Regions from separate parts of the Enterobacter mori genome, predicted to be linked through region 4. Evidence: predicted binding sites of a transcription regulator. Region 4 holds the regulator's gene; each other region holds the start of a gene.
The links. Region 4 encodes PurR, which represses purine synthesis genes. Its sites were predicted from a motif close to CANGCAAACGTTTGCNTG; they were not measured.
Positions count from the first base shown of each region.

Region 1 (4,323 bases), 1.7 Mb from region 4:
CGTTTCCGGATCGCCAAAGCGGCAGTTGAATTCGATAACCTTCGGGTTGCCCTGCTTATCGATCATCAGACCCGCATAGAGGAAACCGGTGTAGGTGTTTCCTTCTGCTGCCATTCCCTTCACGGTAGGCCAGATGATGCGATCCATGGTGCGCTGGTGGACTTCGTCAGTCACTACCGGAGCAGGGGAGTAAGCACCCATCCCGCCGGTATTCGGGCCGGTATCGCCATTGCCCACGCGCTTGTGGTCCTGACTGGTGGCCATCGGCAGAACGTGCTCGCCGTCGACCATCACGATAAAGCTCGCTTCTTCGCCGTCGAGGAACTCTTCAATCACGATACGGTGGCCCGCGTCGCCAAAGGCGTTGCCTGCCAGCATATCCTGCACGGCGGCTTCCGCTTCTTCGAGGGTCATCGCGACGATCACGCCTTTTCCGGCAGCCAGGCCGTCGGCTTTGATCACAATCGGCGCGCCTTTTTCACGCAGGTAAGCCAGAGCAGGCTCTACCTCGGTGAAGTTCTGATATTCCGCCGTCGGGATGCTATGACGCGCGAGGAAATCTTTGGTGAAGGCTTTTGAGCCTTCCAGCTGTGCAGCCCCTTCCGTTGGGCCGAAAATTTTCAGGCCCGCGGCGCGGAAGGCATCCACTACGCCGATCACCAGCGGCGCTTCCGGGCCCACAATCGTCAGATCGATTTTCTCATTCTGGGCAAAGCTCAGCAGCGCCGGAATGTCGGTCACGCCGATAGCCACATTCTGCAGCGCGGGTTCCAGTGCGGTACCGGCGTTACCCGGTGCCACGAAGACCGTTTTCACTAACGGGGACTGCGCCGCTTTCCACGCCAGAGCGTGCTCGCGTCCGCCGTTACCAATGACTAATACTTTCATTTTCAGCTCCGGGAATTAATGGCGGAAGTGGCGCATGTCGGTGAAGATCATTGCAATGCCGTGTTCGTCGGCGGCGGCAATCACTTCGTCGTCGCGGATTGAGCCGCCAGGCTGGATCACGCAGGTGATGCCTACAGCGGCGGCTGCGTCGATACCGTCACGGAACGGGAAGAAGGCATCAGAGGCCATGGCGGAACCTTTCACTTCCAGCCCTTCATCACCTGCTTTAATCCCGGCAATTTTCGCGGAGTAGACGCGGCTCATCTGGCCTGCACCTATCCCGATGGTCATGTTCTCTTTCGCGTAGACGATGGCATTGGATTTGACGAACTTGGCTACCTTCCAGCAGAAGAGCGCGTCACGCAGTTCCTGTTCGCTCGGCTGACGTTTGGTCACCACGCGCAGGTCGGCTTCTGTCACCATACCCAGATCGCGGTCCTGAACCAGCAGACCGCCGTTCACGCGCTTGAAGTCCAGGCCCGGCACGCGTTCTGCCCACTGGCCGCAAACCAGTACGCGTACGTTCTGTTTCGCCGCGGTGATTTTCAGTGCCTCTTCGGATGCCGATGGCGCGATGATCACCTCAACGAACTGACGGGAGATGATGGCCTGTGCGGTTTCAGCATCCAGTTCGCGGTTGAAGGCGATAATGCCGCCGAATGCGGAAGTCGGGTCGGTTTTGTAGGCGCGATCGTAGGCATCCAGAATAGAGGTGCTCACCGCAACGCCGCATGGGTTGGCGTGCTTGACGATAACGCAGGCCGGCTCGCTGAACTCTTTCACGCATTCCAGCGCGGCATCGGTGTCGGCAATATTGTTATAGGAGAGGGCTTTGCCCTGCACCTGCTGTGCGGTCGCAACAGAGGCTTCTTTTACCTCTTCTTCTATATAGAAGGCAGCCTGCTGGTGGCTGTTCTCGCCGTAGCGCATATCCTGCTTCTTAATGAAGTTCAGGTTCAGTGTGCGCGGGAAGCGGCCAGAAGGATCTTTGCTTTCACCGTGGTAAGCCGGTACCAGGCTACCGAAGTAGTTGGCGATCATGCTGTCGTACGCGGCGGTGTGTTCGAAGGCTTTGATAGCGAGGTCGAAACGCGTGTCCAGCGTCAGTGACCCTTCGTTGGCATCCATCTCATTAATAATGGCGTTGTAGTCGCTGCTCTTTACCACGATGGCCACATCTTTATGGTTCTTGGCTGCGGAGCGCACCATGGTCGGGCCGCCAATATCAATATTCTCTACCGCATCTTCCAGAGAACAGCCTTCGCGGGCAACGGTCTGGGCAAACGGGTAGAGGTTAACGACAACCATGTCGATTGGCGCGATATCATGCTGTTCCATAATACCGTCGTCCTGACCGCGACGACCAAGAATGCCGCCGTGCACTTTCGGGTGCAGGGTTTTGACGCGTCCATCCATCATTTCCGGGAAACCGGTGTAATTGGACACTTCGGTTACCGGCAGACCTTTATCTGCTAACAGGCGAGCGGTACCGCCTGTAGAAAGCAGTTCCACACCGCGTGCAGAAAGTGCCTGAGCGAATTCGACGATACCGGCTTTATCAGAAACACTGAGCAGAGCGCGGCGGACTGGACGACGTTGTTGCATGGTAAATCCCCTGGATTTCACGATTACAGAGAGCGTTAGATGAATTTTCCTGCGAAAAACTCATCTAACACACCTGACGGGGCATCCTTGTTAAGCGCGAGCATTTTAACGAAAACGTTTGCGCAACGCTCGCACATTTTCACTTTTTCGTATCATTGTGGATAAGTCTGTGTGTAAAAAGGTATAAGGCGGGGTTTTGCTGTGTAATGCAGCAGTCAGTCATTTTTCTGTCATTTAGCGGTTGCGGCGGCGCGAGAACTCCCTATAATGCGCCTCCATCGACACGGAACATGTGAATCACTTCACAAACAACCCGGTCGGTTGAAGAGAAAAATCCTGAAATAACGGGTTGACTCTGAAAGAGGAAAGCGTAATATACGCCACCTCGCGACAGAGCGCTAAAGCGCGTCGCAGCTGCTCTTTAACAATTTATCAGACAATCTGTGTGGGCACTCAAAGTGACATGGATTCTTAACGTCACAAGACGAAAAATGAATACCAAGTCTCTGAGTGAACATACGTAATTCATTACGAAGTTTAATTCACGAGCATCAAACTTAAATTGAAGAGTTTGATCATGGCTCAGATTGAACGCTGGCGGCAGGCCTAACACATGCAAGTCGAGCGGCAGCGGAAAGTAGCTTGCTACTTTGCCGGCGAGCGGCGGACGGGTGAGTAATGTCTGGGAAACTGCCTGATGGAGGGGGATAACTACTGGAAACGGTAGCTAATACCGCATAACGTCGCAAGACCAAAGAGGGGGACCTTCGGGCCTCTTGCCATCAGATGTGCCCAGATGGGATTAGCTAGTAGGTGGGGTAACGGCTCACCTAGGCGACGATCCCTAGCTGGTCTGAGAGGATGACCAGCCACACTGGAACTGAGACACGGTCCAGACTCCTACGGGAGGCAGCAGTGGGGAATATTGCACAATGGGCGCAAGCCTGATGCAGCCATGCCGCGTGTATGAAGAAGGCCTTCGGGTTGTAAAGTACTTTCAGCGGGGAGGAAGGTGTTGAGGTTAATAACCTCAGCAATTGACGTTACCCGCAGAAGAAGCACCGGCTAACTCCGTGCCAGCAGCCGCGGTAATACGGAGGGTGCAAGCGTTAATCGGAATTACTGGGCGTAAAGCGCACGCAGGCGGTCTGTCAAGTCGGATGTGAAATCCCCGGGCTCAACCTGGGAACTGCATTCGAAACTGGCAGGCTAGAGTCTTGTAGAGGGGGGTAGAATTCCAGGTGTAGCGGTGAAATGCGTAGAGATCTGGAGGAATACCGGTGGCGAAGGCGGCCCCCTGGACAAAGACTGACGCTCAGGTGCGAAAGCGTGGGGAGCAAACAGGATTAGATACCCTGGTAGTCCACGCCGTAAACGATGTCGACTTGGAGGTTGTGCCCTTGAGGCGTGGCTTCCGGAGCTAACGCGTTAAGTCGACCGCCTGGGGAGTACGGCCGCAAGGTTAAAACTCAAATGAATTGACGGGGGCCCGCACAAGCGGTGGAGCATGTGGTTTAATTCGATGCAACGCGAAGAACCTTACCTACTCTTGACATCCAGAGAACTTTCCAGAGATGGATTGGTGCCTTCGGGAACTCTGAGACAGGTGCTGCATGGCTGTCGTCAGCTCGTGTTGTGAAATGTTGGGTTAAGTCCCGCAACGAGCGCAACCCTTATCCTTTGTTGCCAGCGGTCCGGCCGGGAACTCAAAGGAGACTGCCAGTGATAAACTGGAGGAAGGTGGGGATGACGTCAAGTCATCATGGCCCTTACGAGTAGGGCTACACACGTGCTACAATGGCGCATACAAAGAGAAGCGACCTCGCGAGA
Region 1 is NZ_CP104285.1:250,674-254,996, forward strand. Features, by position in the region: gene purD (phosphoribosylamine--glycine ligase) at 1-888, opposite strand, end outside; gene purH (bifunctional phosphoribosylaminoimidazolecarboxamide formyltransferase/IMP cyclohydrolase) at 904-2,493, opposite strand; rRNA gene N2K86_RS01260 (16S ribosomal RNA) at 3,053-4,323, shown strand, end outside.
Region 1: the regulator PurR is predicted to act here: its motif matches at 2,601-2,618, upstream of purH (bifunctional phosphoribosylaminoimidazolecarboxamide formyltransferase/IMP cyclohydrolase).

Region 2 (4,323 bases), 770 kb from region 4:
GTCGTGCAGTCATGAAGACCTCCGCCGTCCCGGAAGAAAACCAGATTATCGAAGCGCCAGCGGTGGTGTTTGAAAGCCAGCACGACGTGCTGCCTGCTTTTGACGCGGGCCTGCTTGATAAAGACTGCGTGGTGGTGGTGCGTCATCAGGGGCCAAAAGCCAACGGGATGCCAGAATTACATAAACTTATGCCACCACTTGGTGTATTATTGGACCGCCGTTTCAAAATTGCACTGGTGACCGATGGACGCCTCTCTGGCGCATCGGGTAAAGTGCCTTCTGCCATCCACGTGACCCCGGAAGCCTATGACGGTGGTTTGCTGGCGAAAGTGCGTGACGGTGACATGATCCGCGTGAACGGTCAGACAGGTGAGTTAACCCTGCTGGTCGATGATGCAGAGCTGGCAGCACGTCAGCCTCATATTCCTGACCTGAGCGCATCGCGCGTGGGTACCGGACGCGAAATGTTTGGCGCGCTGCGCGAGAAGCTGTCCGGTGCAGAGCAGGGCGCAACCTGTATTACGTTTTAAGACGACGTGTTTTTAACGATCTGGCGAGAGAAGACTCTGATGAAAAACTGGAAAACAAGTGCTGAAGCAATCCTGACCACTGGCCCTGTCGTGCCGGTCATCGTGGTGAACAAACTGGAGCACGCTGTCCCAATGGCAAAAGCGCTGGTTGCGGGCGGCGTTCGCGTTCTGGAAGTGACCCTGCGCACCGCGTGTGCGATGGACGCTATCCGCGCTATCGCCAAAGAAGTGCCGGATGCCATCATCGGTGCGGGTACCGTTCTGAATGCGCAGCAGCTGGCTGAAGTGACCGAAGCCGGTGCTCAGTTCGCTATCAGCCCGGGACTGACTGAGCCTCTGCTGAAAGCGGCAACTGAAGGCTCTATTCCACTGATCCCTGGTATCAGCACCGTGTCTGAACTGATGCTGGGCATGGATTACGGTCTGAAAGAGTTTAAATTCTTCCCGGCTGAAGCCAACGGCGGCACCAAAGCGCTGCAGGCGATTGCGGGTCCATTCTCTCAGGTGCGTTTCTGCCCGACCGGCGGTATCTCTCCTGCCAACTACCGTGATTACCTGGCGCTGAAAAGCGTACTGTGTATCGGCGGTTCATGGCTGGTGCCAGCGGATGCGCTGGAAGCCGGTGACTGGGATCGCATCACCAAACTGGCTCGCGAAGCGGTTGAAGGTGCGAAACAGTAAGTTAATCGCAGCATGAAAAACGGGCCTTTCGGCCCGTTTTTTTATCCCTCTACCTTGACGTTTGCAGCGGCCGCTTTCGCGCTCGCCACGGCGTCGTCAACGTTATCCCCGGTGGCTAATGCCACGCCAAGACGGCGGGTTCCGTCGATCTCCGGCTTGCCGAACAAACGGATCTGCAGTCCAGCACCTACCGCTCCGTCGACGTTATCAAACGTCACGTTCTGGCTGGTCAACTCGGGCAGGATCACTGCCGATGCCGCAGGGCCGTACTGGCGAATGCCGCCAACAGGCAGGCCGAGGAAAGCGCGCACGTGCAGGGCGAACTCGGAGAGATCCTGCGAAATAAGCGTGACCATGCCGGTATCATGCGGGCGAGGGGAGACTTCGCTGAAAATCACCTCGTCGCCGCAAACAAACAGCTCTACGCCGAAGAGACCATAGCCGCCGAGCGCCAGTACGGTCCTGCGGGCGATCTCCTGCGCGCGTTCCAGCGCCAGAGCGCTCATCTGCTGCGGCTGCCAGGATTCACGGTAATCGCCGTCTTCCTGACGGTGGCCAATCGGGTCGCAGAAATGGACGCCATCGACGGCGCTTACGGTCAGCAGAGTGATTTCGAAATCAAACTTCACGACGCCTTCGACAATCACGCGACCGGCTCCGGCACGGCCACCCTGCTGGGCATAATCCCACGCGTAATCCAGCGTGCTGCTGTCGCGAATAAAGCTCTGTCCTTTACCGGAGGAGCTCATCACCGGCTTAATGATGCACGGGTAGCCAATCTCTTCTACGGCCTGCAGAAATGCGGCTTTATCGCCAGCAAAACGGTAGCTCGACGTGGGCAACCCCAGCTCTTCTGCGGCCAGGCGGCGAATGCCCTCGCGGTTCATGGTGAGCTTCGCGGCGTTGGCGCAGGGCACCACGCGCTGACCTTCCTGTTCAAGAGCAATGAGCGTGTCGGTGGCAATGGCTTCAATTTCCGGCACGACAAAATCGGGTTTCTCGCGCGAAATCAGCTCGCGAAGGGCATCGCCATCCAGCATGTTTATGACATAAGCACGATGGGCAACGTGCATCGCGGGGGCGTCGGCATAACGGTCTACGGCAATGACTTCAATGCCCAAACGCTGGCATTCAATAGCGACCTCTTTACCCAGTTCACCCGAACCCAAAAGCATCACACGCGTCGCCGCAGGTCGCAGCGCGGTTCCTAAACGAGTCATAAAAATCCCCCTGAAAAAGTTGCGGGCAGTATAAACGAAAACGTTTGCGTCTGTCTTGCGCGTAGGACCTTTCATCGCACAACAATTTGCGCTTCTTTAGTGCAGGCAGACATTTCCTGACACCCGCTCGCTTAGGCTGTGAGAAATGTGCACGGTTAAGTGAGGGGAATCATGTCAGGCTGGTTAAATCAATTACAATCCATGTTGGGTCAGAAAGGCGTGTCGTCTGGTGAGCAAGGGCTCAGCAAGCTCCTGGTGCCGGGTGCGCTGGGAGGACTGGCGGGGCTGCTGGTCGCCAATAAGTCATCGCGTAAGCTACTGGCAAAATATGGCACTGGTGCGCTCCTGGCGGGGGGCGGAGCCATCGCGGGAACCGTACTGTGGAACAAATACAAGGACAAAGTGCGTACCGCGCATCAGGATGAACCGCAATACGGCGAGCAGGTTACACCGCTGGATCTCCGAACAGAGCGGCTCATTCTGGCGCTGGTGTTTGCGGCCAAAAGCGACGGGCATATTGATAGCAAAGAGCGTGCGGCGATAGAGCAGCAGATGCGTGAGGCCGGTGTGGAAGAGCAGGGAAGAGCGCTGGTTGCACAGGCCATCGAACAGCCCCTCGATCCCCTGCGTCTGGCGCAAAGCGTGAAGAACGAAGAAGAGGCGCTGGAACTCTATTTTCTGAGCTGCGCGGCTATCGATGTCGATCACTTTATGGAGCGCAGCTACCTGAATGCGCTCGGCGATGCGCTGAAGATCCCTCAGGATGTTCGTGAGGGTATTGAGCAGGATATTCAGCAGCAAAAACAGACGTTACAGGCCGGGTAATCATCTGATGTAGTCATGTTTCGCTTGCATCATGCGCGTGTTTTGCCAACCTTATAGGGTGTAAAACTCAAAAGAATCATGACATGCCACCGAAAGCCCGACGTACTCCTTATGCGATCACCACGCATGGTGATACGCGCATAGACCACTATTACTGGCTGCGGGATGACTCGCGTTCCCAGCCAGACGTGCTCGACTATCTGCACCAGGAAAACGACTATGGCCGCAAGGTCATGTCCAGCCAGCAGGCGCTGCAGGACCAACTGCTGAACGAAATGGTGCAGCGCATTCCCCAGCGCGATGTGTCAGCCCCCTGGACTAAAAACGGTTATCGCTACCGTCATATCTATGAGCCCGGCAATGAATACCCCATCTATCAGCGCCAGTCGGTGCTATATGCCGAATGGGATGAATGGGAAATCCTGCTGGACGCCAATCAGCGTGCCGCTCACAGCGAATTTTATACGCTGGGCGGTATGTCGGTGTCGCCAGATAACGCCATTATGGCGCTCGCAGAAGACTACCTTTCTCGCCGACAGTACGGCCTGCGCTTTCGCAATCTCGAGTCGGGGAACTGGTATCCGGAAATGCTCGAGAATATCTCCCCGGATTTTGTCTGGGCGAATGATTCTGAAACGGTCTACTACGTCAAAAAGCATGTTTCCACGCTGCTGCCTTATCAGGTCTGGCGGCACACAGTAGGGACGGATTCTGCCGATGATGAACTGGTGTACGAAGAGAAAGACGAGACTTTTTACGTCAGTCTGCACAAAACCTCATCGCGTCACTATGTGATCATTTATCTGGCCAGCGCCACCACCTCGGAAGTCCTGCTGCTGGATGCCGAACTGCCTGATGCGCAGCCGCTCTGCTTCCTGCCGCGCCGCAAAGATCATGAGTACAGTCTTGATCATTTCCAGCACAGTTTTTACCTGCGGTCGAATCGCGAGGGTAAAAACTTCGGCCTCTATAAAACCAAAGTGCGCGATGAGCGTAAGTGGGAGGTGCTGATCCCCGCGCGGGAGCAGGTGATGCTGGAAGGCTTTACGCTGTTTACCGACTGGCTG
Region 2 is NZ_CP104285.1:2,753,241-2,757,563, reverse strand. Features, by position in the region: gene edd (phosphogluconate dehydratase) at 1-530, shown strand, start outside; gene kdgA (bifunctional 4-hydroxy-2-oxoglutarate aldolase/2-dehydro-3-deoxy-phosphogluconate aldolase) at 570-1,211, shown strand; gene purT (formate-dependent phosphoribosylglycinamide formyltransferase) at 1,253-2,431, opposite strand; gene N2K86_RS12995 (tellurite resistance TerB family protein) at 2,603-3,256, shown strand; gene ptrB (oligopeptidase B) at 3,340-4,323, shown strand, end outside.
Region 2: the regulator PurR is predicted to act here: its motif matches at 2,465-2,482, upstream of purT (formate-dependent phosphoribosylglycinamide formyltransferase).

Region 3 (4,323 bases), 1.3 Mb from region 4:
CGGCACGCACCGCGTCGATCAGATCGTTCAGATCCTGGAAAATCAGGCCGTCGGCACCGATAATCTGGCGAATTTCGTCCACTTCACGACCGTGAGCAATCAGCTCGGTCGCGGTTGGCATGTCGATGCCGTACACGTTCGGGAAGCGAATTTCTGGCGCTGCAGATGCCAGGTACACTTTCTTCGCACCGGCTTCGCGTGCCATTTCGATAATCTGCTCAGACGTCGTACCGCGAACGATGGAATCATCCACCAGCAGTACATTCTTGTCGCGGAACTCAGCGCGGTTGGCGTTCAGCTTACGACGTACGGACTTACGGCGCAGATGCTGGCCCGGCATGATAAAGGTGCGGCCAACGTAGCGGTTCTTCACGAAGCCCTGGCGGTATGGCTTATCCAGAATACGCGCGATTTCCAGCGCGATATCGCAGGAGGTTTCCGGGATAGGGATCACGACGTCGATATCGAGATCGTCCCACTCGCGGGCAATCTTCTCGCCGAGCTTCGTACCCATGTTCACGCGCGCGCTGTACACGGAAATTTTGTCGATGAACGAGTCCGGACGGGCGAAGTAAACGTATTCGAACAGGCACGGATTGCTGACCGGATTGTCAGCACACTGGCGGGTAAACAGCTGGCCCTTCTCAGTGATGTAGACCGCTTCGCCCGGCGCAACGTCACGCAGGAATTCAAAGCCCAGAGTGTCCAGCGCCACGCTTTCAGAGGCGACCATATACTCCGTACGACCATCGCCGAGCTCACGTTTGCCGAGCACCAGAGGACGAATGCCGTTTGGATCGCGGAAAGCAACCATGCCGTGACCGATAATCATCGCCACGCAGGCATACGCACCGCGGATCTGACGATTTGTAGCGGCAATGGCAGCAAAAATGTTGTCCGCTTCCAGCGGGTAGTGACGGAAGTTATCCAGCTCGCTGGCGAACACGTTGAGCAGAATTTCAGAATCAGAAGTGGTGTTAATGTGGCGACGTTTCTCTTCGAACAGCTTTTTACGCAGCTCGTGCGCGTTGGTCAGGTTGCCGTTATGAGCAAGGGTGATGCCGTACGGTGAGTTGACGTAGAAAGGCTGTGCCTCAGAGGCGCTGGAACTGCCAGCAGTAGGATAACGAACGTGACCGATCCCCATATTACCTTGCAGACGCTGCATATGGCGGGCTTCAAACACATCGTTTACCAGGCCATTCGCCTTACGTAAACGGAAGCAGTTGTTTGCATCAATGGTGATGATACCCGCAGCATCCTGCCCACGGTGCTGAAGCACCGTTAACGCGTCATAAATCGACTGGTTTACCGGCATGAAACCGGCGATACCGACAATACCGCACATTCGTCTTTTCCTCGTTAAGCCACATCTCAGGGTTTATGCCCTGGGCAAAAAACTCGACGAGCTTTGCAGATAGTCAAAGAACCATCTGATGATGAAGCTGAACTCTGGAATGAGCTGCGATTTCTGCCAGTCTTCGCTTTTGGAGAACCCGGTGAAGGTATCCAGGAAGAACAGTATCGCGGCCACAATCAGCACGCCTCGCAACGCGCCGAAACAGATCCCGAGCACCCTGTCCGTTCCTGACAGACCGGTTTTCTCGACCAGCTGACCTATCACGTAATTGACGATAGCGCCGACAATCAGCGTCGCGATAAACAGCACCGCGATGGCGATTCCGTTTCGGACCAGTTCATCTTCAAAGCCCGTGAACCAGACAGACAGGTAAGTGTAGTAATGACTGGCAACAAAGAAAGCACAACCCCATGTCACCAGCGATAACGCTTCACGAACAAAGCCACGGATCAGGCTAACCAGACAGGAAAAACCAATCACCGCAATGATGGCGTAATCAATCCAGACCATATGTGTCCCACGATTTAACGCCCTGTCATCCAGTTCGGGGCGAATTCTAACAGAAAAAGAAAACGTTTGCGTAGGGATTTCCTTCCCGCGCGTAAATAAAAAAGGCGCTGAAAAAATGTTCAACGCCGTGGCTTATTACGTCTCTTTGGACGTCTGCCATTCCCCCTCACCCCAGCCCTCTCCCTCAAGGGAGAGGGAGCAAACCATCCCCCCGCCCCTCTGGGGAGAGGGTTAGGGTGAGGGGCAAGATTTTATCAGTTTGCGCTGTAGTTCATCACCACACCACTCAGCCCGGAGATCTGCTTCAGCTCACCCAGCGACCCTTTCAGCTTATCTTTCGACGCTTCCGGCCCCACCAGGATACGGGTAATTTTACCCTGCACCGGCGTGGAAGGTGAAGTGTAAACACGGTATCCCGCGCCGCGCAGTTTACTCACCACCTCGTTGACTTTATCGGCGTTTTTCAATGCGCCAAGCTGAACAACGTAGGCTTTACCGGTCGGTGCCGCGTCTTGTTTAGCCGGTGGTGGGGCTTCTGACGCTGCGGCCAGCTGCTCTGCCGCTTTATCCCGCTGCGGCTTCGGCTGCGGTTTCTCGACAGGCTTCGGTTTTTCAACAGCCTTAGGCTGCTCCACCGGAACCGGATCGATTTCGATGTTGTTATTCGCAGCCAGGCGAGAAGGGTCGAGCGACGGTGCGGCGGCATCGCCTGCACGCACCTCTTCTGCCGCACCCTCTGGCGGCTGAGCAGGCAGCGCCTGCGTTGCGGCTGGCAGCATGTCTGGCTCATCGCGATCGCCCGGTTTCGGCACCAGCGGAATGGCCGCAAACTCGTCCTGATAATGCTTTTTCTGCCCGTCGAGCAGTCCCGGAAGAATAATCACCCCGAGCGCGACCAGCACAATGGTTCCTGTTAAACGGTTCTGAAACTTACTCGCCACCGGTTCTCCCCGCGTCCATCACTTCCATGACATGTGCCACCGTGTGGAATGAACCACACACCAGCACGGTATCTTCTGGTTTAGCATCCGCCATCGCAGCATGCCAGGCCTGAGCCACGCTACTATAGATTGCGCCTGTGCCGAGATGTTCCGTCAACTGCTCAGCCGTCGCGCCACGCGGCCCCTCCAGAGGAGCACAATACCAGCTATCGACCACACTCTCCATGCAGGCCAGCGTCCCGCCGATATCTTTATCATGAAGCATACCGATAACCGCCAGCACGCGCCCGGTTTTTGGTAACGATTTGAGACGTCCTGCGAGATACGCCGCTGCGTGCGGGTTGTGGGCCACATCCAGAATCAGGCGCGGTGATTCGCTGACGATCTGGAAACGCCCGGGCAGAATGGCATTCTCAATGCCGTCGCGGATAGCCTGTTCGCTGACCGCCAATCCGCTGGCGCGCAGTGCCGCCAGCGCGGTGGCCGCGTTCGGCTGTGGCACCTGCGGTAACGGCAGATTGTCCAGCGCGCCCTGCGCATCGCTAAAGCGCCAGCCGTTGCCCTGAACCTCATAGTGCCAGTCCACGCCGCGGCGCAATAAATGAGCGCCCTTCTCTTTCGCCACGTCGGCGATGGTGTGCGGCATGTCCGGCTCGCCGACCACGGCTGGCTTATTCGCCCGGAAAATACCGGCCTTTTCACGGCCAATGCTTTCACGGTCTGGCCCCAGCCAGTCGGTATGATCCAATGCGATGCTGGTGACGACGGCGACATCCGCATCCACCATATTGGTGGCGTCAAGACGACCACCAAGGCCGACTTCCAGAATCACCACGTCCAGCTGCGCCTGTTTGAACAGCCACAGGGCCGACAAAGTGCCGTATTCAAAATAGGTTAATGAGATCTCACCGCGTGCGGCTTCAATTTCTGCAAACGACGCCGTATGCGCCGATTCCGGCAGTTCGCTGTTCTGCACGCGCACGCGCTCGGTGTAGCGCACCAGGTGTGGAGAGCTGTAAACGCCTACCTTGTAACCCGCCGCCATCAGGACGGATTCCAGCGTGCGGCAGGTTGTGCCTTTCCCGTTGGTGCCCGCGACGGTGAACACGAACGGGGCCGGTTTGAGCACATCAAGACGCGCGGCGACCTGGCTTACGCGTTCAAGCCCCATATCGATGGTTTTACTGTGCAGGTTTTCCAGATAAGAAAGCCACGCGGCCAGGGGCGACGTGGCTTGGGGAATGCTTTTATTTTCCATAATGCCCGGTTGTCATTAACAGATTAGAAAGCAAAAGGGCAGCGCCAACCGGCCCTGCCCTTTTCAGTTATCAGGCCTCGGGTTCCTGATCCGGTACGATCACGCCTTCGCGTGGCTCATCCGGGTTCGGCGCGGGCAGATTCATCAGCTTCGCCAGAACGCTTGCCAGTTTCAGGCGCATTTCCGGGCGGCGAACGATCATGTCGATAGCGCCTTTCTCGATGAGGAACTCACTGCGCTGGAAGCCCGGCGGC
Region 3 is NZ_CP104285.1:3,276,655-3,280,977, forward strand. Features, by position in the region: gene purF (amidophosphoribosyltransferase) at 1-1,348, opposite strand, end outside; gene cvpA (colicin V production protein) at 1,382-1,870, opposite strand; gene dedD (cell division protein DedD) at 2,125-2,811, opposite strand; gene folC (bifunctional tetrahydrofolate synthase/dihydrofolate synthase) at 2,801-4,069, opposite strand; gene accD (acetyl-CoA carboxylase, carboxyltransferase subunit beta) at 4,140-4,323, opposite strand, start outside.
Region 3: the regulator PurR is predicted to act here: its motif matches at 1,926-1,943, upstream of cvpA (colicin V production protein).

Region 4 (4,323 bases):
GCGGGCACCCCGCTGACCACCAGCGCTAAACCGCTGATGACCGTGGACGTATGGGAACACGCTTACTACATTGATTACCGTAACGCGCGTCCTAACTATCTGGAGCACTTCTGGGCACTGGCTAACTGGGACTTTGTGGCGAAGAACTTCGCCGCGTAAGAGAACGCAGAAGGGTTCACCCTTCTGCGCTTTTGCTTATTCCGCCGCGCAGGCGGCTTCTGGCTGTTTACGACCGGACATCAGCACTAACAGCAGGCCGAGAGCGGCAATAATTGCCCCCATTACCGGCACAAAACTGTATCCCAGACCACCGGAAATCACCGCCCCGCCCGCTGCCGCCCCCAGCGCGTTACCCAGGTTAAACGCACCGATATTCACGGAAGAAGAGAGACCTGGCGCTTCATGGGCGACACGCATCACCCTCATCTGAAGCGGGGGTACCACGGCAAAGGTGGCAGCGCCCCACACGACCATCGCGATCGCAGCACCCCATTCGTTGCGTGCCAGCCACGGGATCGCAATCATGATGACAATCAGCAGGGTTAAAAAGCCTTTCAACGTACCGCTCACCGAACGATCGGCCAGTTTCCCGCCCAGATAGTTTCCGATAGAGAACCCCACGCCAATCAGCACCAGCATCGCGGTAATAAAGATCGGCGTCGCGTGGGTGATATCGTGCAGCACCGGTGAGATATAGGTGTAGAGGGTAAACATCGCACCGGCCCCCAGCACCGTGGTCAGCAGCGCGGAAAGCACCTGAGGACGCATCAGCACCGACAGCTCTTTACGTACGTCAGGACGTTCACCGGCGCTCCCTTTCGGTAAGGAGAAGAACAGCGCCACCATCGCCACCACGCCCAGCCCTGCTGTCGCCAGGAAAGACATTCGCCAGCCAATCACTTCACCCAGCCAGGTGGCCGCAGGCACACCGCCTATGTTGGCGATAGTCAGCCCCATAAACATGGTCGCCACCGCGCTGGCCTGCTTGTGCTTCGGAACCACACTTGCCGCAACAACCGAGCCCAGACCGAAAAATGCGCCGTGGTTCAGGCTGGTCAGAATACGCGACAGCATCAAAGTGGTGTAATCCGGCGCAATTGCGGAGAGCACGTTGCCCAGCGTAAAGATCGCCATCAGAAATATCAGCGCATTGCGACGCGCGCGGTGCGACAGCAGCAGCGTCATCAGTGGGGCCCCGACCATCACGCCGATGGCATAGGCGCTGATTAACATCCCGGCCGCAGGAATAGAGACGTCCACGCCCCGTGCGATAACAGGCAGTAACCCCATCGGGGAGAATTCAGTAGTGCCAATCCCAAAGGCGCCAATCGCCAGGGCCAGCAGAGGAAAATTGATTTTCATGAGTCAACTCCGGATGCCGTGTCATCACGCGACACAGAACTAAGAAGTCAAAAGCATGACATCAATCACAAAATTTGAGAAGTTAACATTTTGGCAAAAGATTTTTGCCAGAGAGGTAACAATCGGAAGAAAATGAGGAGGGAGAGGACTCTCCCCCCGCGTAAATCAGTGCAGCGCAGCCGTCAAACCACCGGCAACAATCAATGCCAGCACGATAAAGGTGGTCACCAGCGAAAACTTCAGATCGGAACTCATCAATTTTTCTCCTTTTAATCACCCCACGAAAAGTGAGTTTGCTCATTTTTACATAGTTTACGTCAAAAATCTTCCTGGATTTAAACTGATATCCACTTTAGCTCTTCCCCTTTTCATCAAGATAGGACAAAATTCCACGCTAAATTTATTAGCGTACCGGCCATTGATCCCCTCCTGACGTCCTGTGTCGTTTTCCCGGCGTGTCGCAACTCAAGATTGCGTAATAAGGGTGAGAGAAGGCAAACGTTTACCTTCAAGTTTTTCAGGAGTTTAGGATATGGTCTGGAGTGACATTGAATGGCAACAATAAAAGACGTAGCAAAACGCGCAAACGTTTCCACTACAACCGTATCACATGTAATTAACAAAACCCGCTTCGTCGCGGAAGAGACGCGCAACGCCGTCTGGGCGGCGATCAAGGAGTTACATTACTCCCCAAGTGCGGTTGCGCGCAGCCTGAAGGTGAATCACACCAAGTCGATTGGCTTGCTGGCAACCAGCAGTGAAGCGGCCTATTTTGCCGAGATCATCGAAGCGGTTGAGAAAAACTGCTTCCAGAAAGGCTATACCCTGATTCTGGGCAACGCGTGGAACAGCATCGAGAAGCAGCGCGCCTACCTGTCGATGATGGCGCAAAAGCGCGTCGATGGCCTGCTGGTAATGTGTTCCGAGTACCCGGAATCCGTGCTGTCCATGCTGGAAGAGTATCGCCACATTCCGATGGTGGTCATGGACTGGGGTGAAGCGCGCGCCGACTTCACCGATTCCGTTATCGATAATGCCTTTGAAGGCGGCTATATGGCCGGTCGTTATCTGATCGAACGCGGTCACCGCGAGATTGGCGTGATCCCGGGTCCGCTGGAACGCAACACCGGTGCGGGCCGTCTGGCCGGGTTTATGAAGGCAATGGAAGAGGCGCTGATCACCGTGCCGGAAAACTGGATTGTTCAGGGCGACTTTGAGCCGGAATCGGGTTACCGTGCAATGCAACAGATTGTCTCCCAACCGCATCGCCCGACGGCTGTTTTCTGTGGCGGCGATATTATGGCGATGGGCGCGCTCTGCGCCGCCGACGAGCTGGGCCTGCGGGTGCCGCAGGATATTTCCGTGATCGGGTATGACAACGTGCGTAACGCGCGCTTCTTCACCCCGGCGCTGACCACCATTCACCAGCCAAAAGACTCGCTGGGCGAAACGGCTTTCAACATGCTGATGGACAGGATCGTCAACAAGCGTGAAGAATCCCAGTCGATTGAAGTTCACCCGCGCCTCATCGAGCGCCGCTCCGTGGCGGACGGTCCGTTCCGCGACTATCGCCGTTAATCGCATTCCGGGGGCCAGTTATGCTGGCTCCCGTAGCCACTCCCGATTCAAGGTTTCACTGTCTCCCAGATAATCCAGCAGCCAGGCCATCGCAGGCGATACGTCGTTTTGCTGCCAGGTCAGACAGCAGGCCGCATCCGGGAACGGATTTTCCAGCGTCAGCGCTTTCCACTCCCCGGTATCGATGCGCGGTCGCGCGAAGTGAACGGGCACCATCGCCACGCACAGCCCCGCAGAAAGACAGGTTGCCGACGATTCCCAGTCAGGAGCCACCACGCGACGCTGGTTGTCCAGGAGCCAGGTGATGCGCTTGGGCAGCGAGCGCGAGGTATCTTCCAGCACCAGCGACGGCCAGTTGCGCAGCGTGTCATCGCTGAGAGGGCCTTCCATTGCCGCCAGCGGATGATCGCTGGCGACAACGCAGGTCCAGCTCAGCATCCCCATATCGCGAAACGCATAGCGTCCCCCGACGGGGATCGCCTGCGTTGCCCCAATCGCCATCTCCACCCTGCCATCCGCCAGCGCATCCCAGACGCCGTTGAACACCTCCTGGGAGACACGTAGTTCGACATCAGAAAAATGACGATAGAAATCCACGATCATTTGCCGGGTCCGTTCCGGCTTGACGATATTGTCCACCGCGATGGAGAGATGGCCTCGCCAGCCGTTAGCGATCTGCTGACACTGCTCGCGGGTGATCTGCATTTTTTTGATGACAGAACGCCCTTCCTTTAAAAACCACGCGCCTGCGGGCGTTAATTCCACGTCGCGATGACGCCGCTCGAACAGCGGAACCGCCAGCCACTCTTCCAGCTGACGCACGGTGTAACTGATGGCCGAGGGTACGCGGTGTAACTCCTGCGCGGCACCGGTGAAACTGCCGTTACGGGCAACAGCATCGACAACTTCAAGAGAATAATCTGACCACATGTTCTGCCTGCAAAAAATTTGAATGCACTCAGCAAATATTAGCGTTTCACAAGCCGCTTTGCACTCCCTACACTCTGCGCCAACGTACACCTGCCTCCTCAGGAGAATAAAATAATGCAACCCAGGAAAGGATTTTTGGTCTGGCTCGGCGGCTTAAGCGTGCTGGGCTTTTTAGCGACCGACATGTATCTGCCGGCATTTGCCGCGATGCAGGAAGATCTGCAAACCCCCGCAGCCGCTATCAGCGCCAGCCTGAGCCTGTTCCTCGCCGGTTTTGCCTTCGCGCAACTGCTCTGGGGACCACTCTCCGACCGCTTTGGTCGTAAACCGGTGCTGCTGCTGGGTCTGGCTATTTTTGCCGTGGGCTGTCTGGGCATGCTGTGGGTACGCGATGCCACCTGGCTGCTGGTACTGCGATTCATTCAGGCCGTTGGCGTCTGTGCTGCAGCGGTG
Region 4 is NZ_CP104285.1:1,987,375-1,991,697, reverse strand. Features, by position in the region: gene sodB (superoxide dismutase [Fe]) at 1-159, shown strand, start outside; gene N2K86_RS09505 (MFS transporter) at 196-1,362, opposite strand; gene cydH (cytochrome bd-I oxidase subunit CydH) at 1,528-1,617, opposite strand; gene purR (HTH-type transcriptional repressor PurR) at 1,915-2,940, shown strand; gene punR (DNA-binding transcriptional activator PunR) at 2,959-3,870, opposite strand; gene punC (purine nucleoside transporter PunC) at 3,985-4,323, shown strand, end outside.